2 regions of the Erwinia papayae genome follow, and region 2 is predicted to be linked to the other one. Evidence: predicted binding sites of a transcription regulator. Region 2 holds the regulator's gene; the other holds the start of a gene.

Region 1 (3,690 bases), 1.0 Mb from region 2:
GAAGTGGGGCTGGGTGGCCGACTGGATGCAACCAATATCGTTGATGCTGATGTTGCCGTTATTACCAGCATTGCGTTGGATCATACCGATTACCTCGGCCCCGATCGCGAAAGCATTGGTCGTGAAAAGGCAGGTATATTTCGTGCCGGAAAACCGGCGGTGGTCGGCGAGCCGGATATGCCTGCCACCATTGCTGAGGTGGCTGACACCGTTGGCGCACAGTTGAGCAGAGTCGGGCGCGACTGGTCTTATACGGTCGGTGAGCATGACTGGACCTTCCGTGACGGGCAGGGCGAACTGAACGGGCTTCCGCTGCCTCAGATTCCTTTACCCAATGCGGCAACGGCGCTGGCGGCGCTGCGGGCGTCCTCTCTGCAGGTTGATCCGGCGGTGATTTATTCGTGGCTGGACAAGGCCGTACTGCCGGGGCGTTTCCAGGTCGTTACTGAATCGCCCCGGGTGATCCTTGATGTGGCGCATAATCCGCACGCGGCGGCCTGGCTTGCCGGACGACTGAGCGAGCTGACCAAAGGCGGCAATGTTCATGCGGTGGTGGGAATGTTGCACGATAAAGACATTGCCGGAACCCTGGCCTGCCTGAAGCCACACGTGGACAGCTGGTACTGCGCACCCCTGTCGGGTCCCCGCGGAGCAAGCGCTGATGAGTTGATTGCACATCTGCCTGGCGCCCGTGCTTTTGCTGATATTGCAAACGCGTTTATCCATGCGCGTCAGCAGGCGTCAGAGCAGGATGTGGTGCTGGTGTGTGGCTCTTTCCTGACGGTTGCACAGGTCATGGAAACGCTGGAAACGGAGAGTGGTAGTGGCAAGTAAATTTCAGAACCGACTGGTCGGGACTGTGGTTATTGTGGCACTGGGTGTGATTATTCTGCCCGGGATACTCGACGGTAAGAAAAAGCATTACAAAGAAGAATTTGCAGCAATTCCGCTGGTGCCAAGGCCTGGCGATCAGCTTGAGGCTGACGGTGTGCCACCGGTGACCCAGGCGCTACCTGCTCAGCCACCGGAAGGTGCGGGTACGGCAGCAGAGGGACACAGTGGCGGCAACACCTCGCAGGCTGAAAGCGGCTCAACCACGCCGCAGTCGGCTAATCAGCCTGCCGTGGTTACGCCACCGCCGGTGCAGCCGTCAGAGCCGGTGCAGCATAAGCCGGTTGAAAAAGCCAAACCGGTGGAAAAATCCCGACCAACAGAAACCACCAAAGCCCCAGCCAAAGCGGTCGAAAAACCGGTTGAAAAACCTAAAACGGCACCCAGGTCCGAACCTGTTGAACCGCAGCAGGCTCCGGCTGCCGTGGAGGAGCGCGCACCAGCTGGTCAGGCCTATATGGTCCAACTTGGCGCACTGAAGAATGCCGCTAAAGTGAGCGAGATCGTCGCTAAACTGCGACTCTCGGGATACCGGGCTTTCACCGTGCCTTCCACGCCGGTGCAGGGGGAAATAACCCGTATTTACGTCGGGCCGGATGCCTCGAAGGCGAAAATGCAGGCTGCGGTGACCGAGCTGAAAAGCCTTTCTGGTCTTGGTGGTGTGGTTAAGCCTTACAGTGCACGCTGACTCTGGTAGTCAGCCACTATTACTGTAACAGCCTGCGCCTTTTGGCGCGGGTTACAGCCAGTCAGGTACGGGCGGTAACCGACGTGGCGGTAACGGGTTATCTGATGCAAATCAGCCAGTTGCCCGGATGCCTGCCAGGTGGCATGTTGCGGGTGCCGGCAGGGCCTTTTTGCTGATTTTTTCAGCGCCGCTTTTTAATTAAACTGGTAAAGGAAAACCCTACGCAAACGTTTTCTTTTTCTGTTAGAATTCGCCCCGAACTGGATGCGGAGCACTGTCGCTGGAAGAGTTCATGATCTGGATAGATTACGTCATTATTGCGGTTATTGGTTTTTCGGCTCTGGTCAGCCTGATCCGTGGGTTTGTCCGGGAAGCATTATCCCTTGTCACCTGGGGTTGCGCATTTTTTGTCGCCAGTCATTACTACTCCTTCCTTGCGGTCTGGTTCACCGGTTTTGAAGACGAGCTGGTTCGCAATGGCATTGCTATCGCGGTGTTATTTATTGCCACGCTGATTGTCGGGGCAATTGTTAACTATGTGATTGGTTCGCTGGTTGAAAAGACTGGCCTGTCGGGGACTGACAGAGTACTTGGCGTCTGTTTCGGGGCCTTGCGTGGCGTACTGATCGTGTCTGCCATTCTGTTTTTCCTCGATACATTCACCGGTTTTGCCAAAAGCCCTGACTGGCAGCAGTCCCAGTTAGTTCCCCAGTTCAGTTACATCATCAGGTGGTTTTTTGACTACCTGAAAAGCACGTCGAGTTTTTTGCCCCGATAAATACGTCGGGGTTGCGGCTTAATGAGGAAATGACCACATGTGCGGTATTGTCGGGATCGCCGGTTTTATGCCGGTCAACCAGTCGATTTATGATGCGTTAACGGTGCTTCAACACCGTGGCCAGGATGCCGCAGGCATTGTGACCATTGATGCCCTGAATTGCTTTCGCCTGCGCAAAGCGAACGGTCTGGTTAGCGATGTTTTTGAAGCCCGCCACATGCAGCGTATGCAGGGCAATATGGGTATCGGCCATGTTCGTTATCCCACAGCGGGCAGCTCCAGTGCCTCTGAGGCGCAGCCTTTTTATGTCAATTCACCCTTCGGCATTACTCTGGCGCATAACGGTAATCTGACCAATGCCCATGAGCTGCGTAAGCAGCTGTTCGAGAGTGGCCGTCGCCACGTTAACACCACCTCAGATTCCGAAATCCTGCTCAATATTTTCGCCGCTGAGCTGGACAGGTTTCAGCATTACCCGCTGGAAGCAGAAAACATTTTTGCCGCCGTGGCGGCGATGCATCAGCAGGTTCGCGGTGCCTATGCCTGCGTATCGATGATTATCGGTCACGGACTGGTCGCCTTTCGCGATCCAAACGGTATTCGTCCGCTGGTGATTGGTAAACGTCCAATGGCCGATGGACGCACAGAATATATGGTCGCTTCTGAAAGCGTGGCGCTGGATACATTGGGCTTTGAGTTTCTGCGTGACGTGGCTCCCGGCGAAGCGGTATATGTGACGGAAAAAGGCCAGCTGTTTACCCGCCAGTGTGCTGAAAACCCGAAATTCAATCCGTGTCTGTTTGAATACGTTTACTTTGCCCGTCCGGATTCGTTCCTCGATAAAATTTCTGTCTACAGCGCACGTGTGCGTATGGGCACCAAACTGGGTCAGAAAATCGCTCGTGAATGGGAAGATCTGGATATCGACGTGGTGATCCCGATTCCGGAAACCTCCTGCGATATCGCGCTGGAAATGGCCCGCATTCTCAACAAGCCTTACCGCCAGGGATTTGTAAAAAATCGCTATGTGGGCCGGACCTTTATCATGCCGGGTCAGCATCTGCGCCGTAGCGCAGTGCGCCGTAAGCTGAACGCCAATCGGGCTGAATTCCGCGATAAGAACGTTCTGCTGGTGGATGACTCTATTGTGCGGGGCACCACTTCTGAACAGATTATCGAAATGGCCCGTGAAGCCGGTGCGAAAAAAGTCTATCTGGCTTCAGCCGCGCCGGAAATTCGTTTCCCGAACGTTTACGGCATTGATATGCCCAGCGCCACCGAGCTGATTGCTCACGGGCGCGAAGTGGAAGAAATCCGTCAGCTGATTGGCGCG
Region 2 (4,833 bases):
AAACTGCTAACGGTAACGATGCGTTTACTCATCACGCTTATCATGCTGGCTACAGCTCAGCTGTTTTTCAATATGGCGCACGCATCGCCCCATACCCCTGTTAATGCTAATCACCACAAAACTGACAGCAACACCACGGCACGAGAAGATGAACGGCGTAAGCGACGTCCGGTGAAAAGCAGTTCCAGCAAAGTAAAAGAAGTCAGTAGCAAAAAATCCCGTCTGACTGCGGTCAATAAATTCAAACTAAAAAAACGCAATACCGTCAGGGTAAATGTAACAACCGCATCAGTTAAAGAAACATTGCCGGTGTATAAAAGACGATATGGGCGCCATCACGGCAATACGGTAGTGCAGCCGGATGAGATGGCTTACAGTGTTGCCCCGCTGAAGCTCAGCAGAGCACACCGCGCCCGCTACCAGAAAGCACGTGAAACGGCGATGAACAAACTGATGGGCCAGCTGGGTAAACCTTATCAGTGGGGCGGAACATCGCCGAAAACCGGTTTCGATTGCAGCGGTCTGGTCTGGTACGCTTATAAAGATCTGGTGAAATTCAAAATTCCACGCACGGCCAATGAGATGTACCATCTGCGCGATGCGGCTTCGATCAGACGTGACGATCTCGAAAAAGGCGATCTGGTTTTTTTTCGTATAAATGGCCGCGGTACTGCCGATCATGTTGGGGTTTATCTGGGTAATGGTAAATTTATTCAGTCGCCGCGAACCGGCAAAGATATTCAGGTCAGCGCACTAAGCGAAGATTACTGGCAACGCCACTATATTGGTGCACGCCGGATGATGACGCCAAAAACTATTCGCTGATTCACTCTCAAGGCCGTTCCGGGGAGCGGCCTTATTTTTTCAGTGCAGCACTGCGGTGAAGCTGAATGCAACAATCATCAGTAAAGCGCCGATGGTTGTCAGTAGTGAAAATTTAAGATTGGTATCCATCTGTTACCCTCGATAACCACAGCGTTTATGGCGTCATTGATTTTCCCATAGTTGCCAGTAAAAATCTCGTTTTCTCTGCTCAGGCTTGTTAGAATTCTTACGCATTACTTCAGGTCACCGTATCGTTCATATTCATTTTCTGGCACAGACCTTTTCCCTTTCTGATGTCTCCGCAAGACACCGTATAGCTTTGTTAACAGACATCAGGTTTTTGTATTTGAAGCAATCGTTTAACAAACTAATTATCAGTAAGTTACGAGATATCCAGGAGTAGCGAGTTAATGGCAACAATAAAAGATGTGGCCAGACGTGCGGGCGTATCAACCACCACCGTTTCCCACGTTATTAATAAAACCCGCTTTGTCGCTGAAGAAACGCGAGAAGCCGTGTGGAGTGCCATCAAAGAATTACATTACTCTCCCAGTGCAGTCGCCCGCAGCCTGAAGGTGAATAACACTAAAACCATAGGCCTGTTAGCCACCTCAAGCGAAGCGCCCTACTTTGCTGAGATTATTGAGGCGGTAGAAAATTGCTGCTTTGAGAAAGGCTATACCCTGATTTTAGGTAATGCCCATAATGACCTGCAAAAACAGCAGGCCTATCTCTCTATGATGGCGCAGAAGCGGGTAGATGGTCTGTTGGTCATGTGTTCTGAATATCCTGCGCCGTTAATTACCTTACTGGAAGAGAGTCGTCATATTCCAATGGTAGTGATGGACTGGGGCGAATCGCGCGGCGATTTTACCGATACCGTACTGGATAATGCCTTTGAAGGCGGCTACCTGGCAGGCCGCTATCTGATCGACCGTGGTCACCGCGACATCGGAGTGATCCCCGGTCAGATGGAACGGAATACCGGAGGTGGACGCCATGCTGGATTCCTTAAAGCCCTTGCTGAAGCGGATATTCCGTTACGGGAAGAGTGGCTGGTTCAGGGTGATTTTGAGCCGGAATCCGGCTACCACGCTATGCAGCAAATCCTCTCACAAAAACAGCGCCCCAGTGCAGTGTTCTGTGGCGGTGACATTATGGCAATGGGAGCGATATGCGCAGCAGATGAAATGGGGCTGCGTGTCCCACAGGATATTTCGGTGATCGGGTATGATAATGTGCGTAACGCTCGTTTTTTTGCTCCTTCACTGACCACGATTCATCAGCCTAAGGAACAGCTGGGTGAAACCGCTTTTGCTATGCTGCTGGATCGTATAACCAGCAAACGTGAAGAACCACAAACAATTGAAGTGCACCCCACACTGATTGAACGTCGCTCGGTGGCTGATGGTCCTTTCAGGAAACACCGGCAATAATTCTTATACCGCCTCTGATGTCAGGGGCGGCCGCTTCACCAGCCACAGCTCTGACGTACAGAGCAGCGCCTGAACAGTAAAAACGGACATGGCAGACCGGTGGGTTTATATCTCTTCCGCAAGCCATTCGCTGTTCAAGGTGTCGGTATCTCCCAGATAATCCAGTAGCCAGCTCAACGCAGGTGAGGCCGTTTGTTCTGACCAACTCACACAGCAGGGGCTGTCAGGAAAAACCGTTTCCAGCTGCAAAACTTTGAGTGCTCCCCTGCTTATAAGGGGGCGCGAAAGATGCGCAGGCACCATTCCCACACATAATCCGGATAACAGACAGTCAATGCCGCTTTCCCAGTCTGGCACCACCATCCGGCGCTGATTATCCAGGGTCCAGGTCGTTCTTCTGGTTAGAGAACGGGAGGTGTCCTCCAGACCGAGAGAAGGCCATGCACGTATGCTCTCCTCACTGACCGGCCCCTGAAGCTGAGCAAGGGGGTGCCCGGCCTCTACCACGCAATGCCAGCCAAGCATTCCCATGCTGCGAAAAGCAAAACGTCCACCAACCGGAATAGCCTGAGTTGCCCCAATCGCCACATCCACCCGCCCATCTGCCAGCGCATCCCAGACACCATTAAATACTTCTGCTGACAGATGCAGTTCCATGTCGGGAAAATGTCGATAGAAATCAATCACCAGCTGCCGGGTTCTGGCTGGTTTGACAATGCAGTCCACGGCAATATTAATCTGACCGCGCCAGCCGTTGGCCACCTGCTGGCACTGACGTCGGGTGGCAAGCATTTTTTTGATAACAGCTCGTCCTTCCCTGACAAAAAAATGCCCTGCATCGGTCAGCACGACGTCGCGGTGACGTCTGACAAAGAGGGCGACAGCCAGCCACTCCTCCAGCTGGCGGACAGTATAGCTGATGGCTGACGGGACACGATGCAGTTCTGCGGCTGCAGCAGTAAAGCTGCCGGTCCTTGCTACCGCATCAACCACTTCCAGAGAGTGTTCTGACCACATAATCTGCCTGCAATATTTTTGAATACAAACCGCAAATATTACCGTTTCACAACCGCTTTGCCACCCCGTTACACTGCGCAGCGTTTTATTTACCTGACTGAAGAGTGCATCCATGTCATCAAAAGGATTTACCGTTTATCTTGCCCTGCTCAGCGTGTCCGGGTTTCTGGCCACCGATATGTACCTGCCCGCCTTTGGGGTGATGCAGCAGGATCTGAACACCAGTGCCGGAATGGTTGGGGCAAGCCTCAGCCTCTTCTTGGCAGGATTCGCCAGCGCGCAGCTGTTCTGGGGGCCGCTCTCCGATCGCATTGGTCGGAAACCGGTCCTGCTGATGGGATTAGGATTATTTGTTATCAGTTGTGCGGCAATGTGGTGGGTCAGCTCTGCCACTGCCCTGCTGGCATGGCGATTTTTGCAAGCCGTTGGCGTCTGTGCCGCTGCGGTAACCTGGCAGGCGCTGGTCATTGACCGCTACTCTGAGGCTCAGGCTAACCGCATGTTTGCCACCATTATGCCGCTGGTTGCCCTCTCGCCAGCACTGGCCCCACTGCTTGGTGCATGGCTGCTCAATCACTACACCTGGCGGGCAATTTTTGTTGTTCTGCTGCTGATCGCTTTGTGCCTGTTGCTTTTTACGCTGTTTCTTTCCCCTGCACCATCTGGCAGCACCCCCACGAAAAACGAGAAAATCCGTTTCCTGACCCTGCTGAAAACGCCGCTGTACAGGGGTAACGTATTGATTTATGCCGCCTGCTCTGCCAGCTTCTTTACCTGGTTGACTGCCTCCCCGTTTATCCTCACCGATCTGGGTATGTCACCCGGCGACATCGGTCTGAGCTATATCCCTCAGACGCTGGCCTTTATGCTGGGAGGCTATGGTTGTCGGGCACTGCTCAGGCAAGCTTCGGGTGCCACTCTGTTACCGTGGTTACTGGGAATATATGTATGCAGTATCCTTTTCTTTTTCTTCGCTGCCCGGATGGAAACACCGTCGGTAATGGCACTGATGTTGCCATTCTGTTTTATGGCTCTGGCTAATGGGGCGATTTACCCTCTGGTCGTCGCCAGCGCGTTACTTGCTTTTCCACAGGCCAGCGGCAAAGCTGCCGCCCTGCAAAATACTTTGCAACTTGGGTTATGTTGTGTCGCCAGTCTTATCACCTCTGGCTTTATCAGCACCCCGCTTCTTACCACTTCCGTGATTATGCTGGCTACGGTTTTTCTGGTCATTACTGGCTATATTTTACAGCGAACAACGGCAGCCCGGATGGCATTTTCAACCGCCAACAGCAGGCACTGAGCTCCAAAAATTACGTAGCAAGCTAATCATAAGCCATTGAATATTGCCGGAGGTGAGCATATACTTGTCTCCGGCTTAAAAAATAACAACTCTTTATCATTTTCGAATCCTGACAGGGTGGTCCAGGTTTCACTCTTCCATGACGCCTGCTGATACCCTGTAGGTTTCAATTCAATCCTCTGTAACTGCCGATATGCTGCGCACGGTAATTCTGTGCGTTTTCTCACAATCCTGTAGAAATTGACTATTCTG

What was found. Region 2 encodes PurR, which represses purine synthesis genes. Its sites were predicted from a motif close to CANGCAAACGTTTGCNTG; they were not measured.
Region 1: cvpA (colicin V production protein) is a predicted target of PurR. The motif match lies at 1,800-1,817, and genes of this name have one in related genera.

What each region holds. Positions count from the first base shown of each region.
Region 1 is NZ_JBZCHT010000009.1:177,556-181,245, forward strand. It holds gene folC (bifunctional tetrahydrofolate synthase/dihydrofolate synthase) at 1-834, shown strand, start outside; gene dedD (cell division protein DedD) at 824-1,579, shown strand; gene cvpA (colicin V production protein) at 1,872-2,357, shown strand; gene purF (amidophosphoribosyltransferase) at 2,395-3,690, shown strand, end outside.
Region 2 is NZ_JBZCHT010000009.1:1,202,825-1,207,657, forward strand. It holds gene AC3RPL_RS10530 (C40 family peptidase) at 19-825, shown strand; gene cydH (cytochrome bd-I oxidase subunit CydH) at 865-954, opposite strand; gene purR (HTH-type transcriptional repressor PurR) at 1,236-2,261, shown strand; gene punR (DNA-binding transcriptional activator PunR) at 2,367-3,278, opposite strand; gene punC (purine nucleoside transporter PunC) at 3,391-4,581, shown strand.